2 regions of the Paenibacillus sp. 2TAB26 genome follow, and region 2 is predicted to be linked to the other one. Evidence: a T-box and tRNA genes for the amino acid it is inferred to sense, from the RefSeq annotation. Region 2 holds a T-box; the other holds one or more tRNA genes.

Region 1 (2,404 bases), on a different contig from region 2:
TTTCTTCACTAATTAAAGACTATCAATAAAATCAACATAACCCTGCGCGCTAATATCTAATTTCCTTAAGTAATCTGGATTTCCTTCCGTCTCGTATTCTGCGCCATAGAAGGCATAGAAGGAACGATAATCGGCGCCGCAATATAAAAATGTCGTGTCAAAGGGAGATAGGAGTTGGTCAAGTCCGTAACGTAGTTTCCCTTCTTCGGTAAAGTCTTTTTCCCGTCCACCAGCGGTTACAGCTAGGGCGGTTTTTCGATTTCTTAATTTATCGCCCTTTGACCCGTATGCCCACCCGTAAGTTAGCACCTCGTCAAGCCATTGTTTAAGCAGCGGTGGAGAACTGAACCAGTAAACAGGGAACTGCAAAACTAAATTGCTATGCGCTTCAATCAACTGTTGTTCCTTTTCCACGTCGATTTTTCCGTCGGGATAGGCTCCGTGCAAATCGTGAACCGTATATTTGTCGGGATATTTACGAAGCTCATCCGCCCAGCTTTTATTGACGATGGATGCTTCCATGTTTGGATGTGTAATGATAATAAGTGTTTTCAATGTATTGCCCTCCTTGAGCGGTATTTGTTTCTGAACTAGAGTATAGATCGCATCGCCGCATTGCGGAAGTATGCACTTTTAGTTCACCTACTTACCATAAGGTAAGTACTGCACCGAACAGTTAGTCCCAAAATGTTAATCGAATCTTTTAAAAAATCTTTAATGATTTGAATGGGAAATGGAATGCTTAATGTGGTCAAGGAGAGAATGTTGAGGAGAATCTGAGGGTTAAGGTATCGCAGTTTTGAGTATAAAAACAAAAAAAGCCTTGATTATCAAGGCTTCCGAAGTTTAAGTTATGGTGATCTGAACAGGGTTCGAACCTGTGACCCCTACCCTGTCAAGATAGTGCTCTCCCAGCTGAGCTACCAGATCATGTTAGCGACAATTAATAATATATCAGGTGTAAGACGCCAAGTCAACATATTTCTTTACAGATTTTTCTGACTCTCCACTCTCATCACGATGTCTCCACAAAAGTGGAATCGGTCATAATGATTGTATAATAATTGCAACAATTTGTCTTTTAACGACGTCAAGTAAGTGCTGCAGCAAAAAAAAGAAGAGGTGACCGTATGAAAAGACGATTGATACTGACAATGACACTGGTTGCAATGATGCTCTTCACTCTTGGACAATCTGTATGGGCTTTCAAGGACGTTAAAAATGACGTAAACGAGCATAAAATTAACGAGCTTAAGAAGATGGGCATAATAAGCGGAGATAAACATGACAAGTTTAATCCTAAAGGCAAGCTCACTTATGCCGAAGGCGTTTCTTTGATCGTTAAAGGGCTAGATATTAATATCAACCATATCCGCTTCATTAAAGAACCTAAAGCAAGCGACTATTTTACAAACATAAAAGATAACGCTTGGTATTCGCAAGCTTTTATCATCGCGAGTATTAATGGTCTAGAAATTCCAAAAACGGTCAAAGCTAACGACATCATGACCCGCGAGCAATTTGCTCATCATTTGTTTAAAGCGATGATGACGAAAGGCGATTACGCCTTTATTGAAATTTTCATGCAGTTGGAAGATGCGGCTGATGTGAACAAAACCTACATGGACAGCATTCAAAAGCTTCTCATAAGCAAAATCGTCACATTGGATAGTGCGAACAAGTTTTATCCTAAAAAAGCTATTTTGCGCGGTGAAGCAGCAGGCTGGCTATATGACGCCATTACATTTGTAAAGGAGACGGCTCCGATTCCAACTAAGCCTGAGCAACCGAGCCTCGACCTGAAGCTTTCGATTGAGGCGGTAAACCCGCAAATCAATAAAGTAACCGTAAGCACTCAAGTAGGACATCCCGGTTATGGTTTCCGTATTACCTCTATTGCTTTCGAAGGAGATCAAGCTTTCATCAATGTAGAATTGGTCATGCCTGATCCTGATAAAATGTATCCTCAAGTTATTACAGACGTATCCGCCTCCACTTATATTGATGCAAAGCTAAAGCCAGTACTCACCCAATCCTCGCAATCTACGGAATCAAGTGAATCGTCAACAGGCAAAACGATCATCATCAATTAAAACAAAAAAGACTTCTCTACCTGTCTTATTAACCATCAGACAGTTGAGAAGTCTTTTTTTTATTTGCTTTCAAGCTCATTCAGCATCGGAATCGACCAGTCAATCGGCTCGCTTCCAATCGATTCTAAGAAACGATTTGTCCTGGAAAATGGTTTGCTTCCAAAAAAACCTTTGCGCGCTGCAAATGGGCTTGGATGCGGTGAAATAATTAAATGATGCTTGTCCCCATTAATATGCTTCGCTTTCGCTTCTGCATTCTTGCCCCAAAGTATAAATACCACGGGCTTCCCCCTATCGTTTAGAGCGGCAAT
Region 2 (2,404 bases):
GACTGGAAGCACGATCATTTGCCCAATCAAGTGCTTGTAACGATCATCCTCTGGATGAACCGCTACAGCTGTATCGCCGAGCATCGTCTCTGGACGTGTCGTTGCAACCGTTATAAAGCCTGAACCGTCCTTAAGCGGGTATTTCAAGTGATACAAATGACCATTGATTTCCTTGTGCTCTACCTCAATATCTGAAAGAGCTGTGCGAGCAGCAGGGTCCCAGTTAATGATTTTTTTGCCGCGATAGATCAAGCCCTTATCATACAGCTTAACAAAAACCTCGCGTACAGCCTTGGAGAGGCCTTCATCCAAAGTGAACCGCTCTCTCGAATAATCGAGGGAAAGTCCCATCTTCGACCATTGATCGCGAATCGTACTTGCGTACTCATCCTTCCACTCCCATACTTTCTCTAGGAATGCTTCACGACCTAGGTCGTAGCGCGAAATTCCTTGCTCACGCAGCTTCTGCTCAACTCTTGTTTGCGTCGCGATGCCCGCATGGTCAGTTCCTGGCACCCATAGTGTGTCGAAACCTTGCATACGCTTCGTTCTAATTAAAATATCTTGTAGGGTAAAATCTAACGCATGCCCGATATGCAGCATTCCGGTAACGTTAGGAGGCGGAATAACAATCGTATACGTCTGTGCATCCGGTCGTTTGCCTGCCTCGAAAAATTTTCCCTGCATCCAGTAATCGTACCATTTCTGCTCAGCTGCCTTAGGATCATAAGTTGTCGGCATTGCAGTTGTCGTTTGATTTTCTGACATTCGTCCATCCTCCATAAATCGATCTACAAAAACAAAAAAAACCTGCCGCCCTTATCATAAAGGACGAAAGGTTAAGCTTCCGTGGTACCACCTTTGTTCCACGCGAAATGTATCCGCATGGCACTCAAACAGATAACGGCTGCGGCCGGCCTGACTTCGGTAGAGCACAGGTTGCTCCTACTTGGCTCAGGCAACTCCGGGGCGACTCGTAGCAGTCACTTCCTGCAGAACCTCTCAGCGTAACGGTTCCACTCTCTGAAGGCTTTGCTGCCTACTATTCCCCATCAATGTCGTTATAACACATATATACTTTTATCATACCTTTGTTGCTGACCTGAGTCAACCTCGGCAGAAGCAAGAAATGCCCCTATCGCTCAAATTAATGAGCAATAAGGGCATTTTCGTTACAGAAGCCTCTATGGAATGTATAACAGCTGTCCTTCCGACACACTTGAGTCGTCCAATCGGTTATACATTACAATTTCCCTCGGATTCATGCTATAGCGTGTAGCGATGACATCAAGCGTCTCGTCCCGCTGCACAATACACATCCGAATTTTCTTAAATTCCTTATCTTCCGAGCGTTTGCCCAGAAATAAGTTTTTCCACTCAATCTCATCGCCAGAAGCCTGTACTCTAGCTTCCTCATCTGCCCGCTGCTGAGCGACTACCTGTTCTGCCGCCTGACGTGCTGCTTGTTCACGCCGACTCGTCTGAAGCAGCGTGAGAATGCCGACATCTCCTGCCAAACCAGAACCCTCTTGCGGCTGCTTGTTTGTAATTGCGATACGCGGCTCCTGCTTTTCCTGCTCTGGAACAGGAATCTGCTGCTGCGGGAAAGCCTCTGCTACTGGAGCTATTTGAGCTATTGGAGCATCGATTTGTACCGGCTCTTCACGTTCCTCCGCCAGTACTTGCTCGCTTGCTGCTTCAACTGGTGGAATCACTGCGGAATCATTTGCAAACGGCGAGGATGTTGCTAACCAGCCCTCGTTGCTTGTTTGCTGAGAAGATAGTGAAATTTCTCTCTCATCTTCTTGGCTCTCCACATCCTCTTCCTGCGGAGCAGGAGATGCGAATAACTGCGAAGATGACCAGCCTCCACCTGAAGATGAGGAAGAGATTGTTACGGTTGCTTCCTCAGGCTCATCCGATGCATCGGCTATTTGCTCGTTTGAAATCTCCTCTTGCGCAGCAAGCTCAAGTTCTTCCGCTATGTACGATTGTTCAATAGCGGCATTTTGCCCATTAAAAGCTTCCACGGCTCGTTCATCATAAACTTCCCGTTGATGAATGACAGTAAAAGGTTCTTCTCGCCAAATGTCCTCCGGCTCCTGAATAGGCTGAGCAGAAATACCGCGCAAAGAAAGAACACCCGTAATGTTTAATGTGCGAGCAGACAAAAGATCGACGTCAAAATTGTCAATTTCAATCGAAATATCATCCAGCCGTGATATGCGGTTCATTGGCAGCGTTATTTCGACCGGTATCCAGTGCTCCAGCGTCAGGGAGTTTTCGGAATCAGTTTGACTCCTATATACCCCGCTAAGCAGAAGCTGCCCTCTAAGCACCGCATGGTCCCCTTGATCGATAACTTGAATACGAGGAACAAGCTCAATTTCCTCCAACTCGTCAA

What was found. A T-box is a leader RNA that pairs with one kind of tRNA and senses whether it is charged. The one in region 2 lies ahead of AB4Z50_RS03480 (valine--tRNA ligase), so its partner is inferred to be a tRNA-Val.
Region 1: it encodes a tRNA-Val, which carries the amino acid that the T-box ahead of AB4Z50_RS03480 (valine--tRNA ligase) is inferred to sense. The anticodon was not compared.

What each region holds. Positions count from the first base shown of each region.
Region 1 is NZ_JBFRGC010000022.1:237,785-240,188, reverse strand. Features, by position in the region: gene AB4Z50_RS24515 (NAD(P)H-dependent oxidoreductase) at 13-555, opposite strand; tRNA gene AB4Z50_RS24510 (tRNA-Val) at 855-930, opposite strand; gene AB4Z50_RS24505 (S-layer homology domain-containing protein) at 1,131-2,093, shown strand; gene AB4Z50_RS24500 (uracil-DNA glycosylase) at 2,153-2,404, opposite strand, start outside.
Region 2 is NZ_JBFRGC010000003.1:94,024-96,427, reverse strand. Features, by position in the region: gene AB4Z50_RS03480 (valine--tRNA ligase) at 1-768, opposite strand, end outside; T-box leader at 825-1,065, opposite strand; gene AB4Z50_RS03475 (LysM peptidoglycan-binding domain-containing protein) at 1,185-2,404, opposite strand, start outside.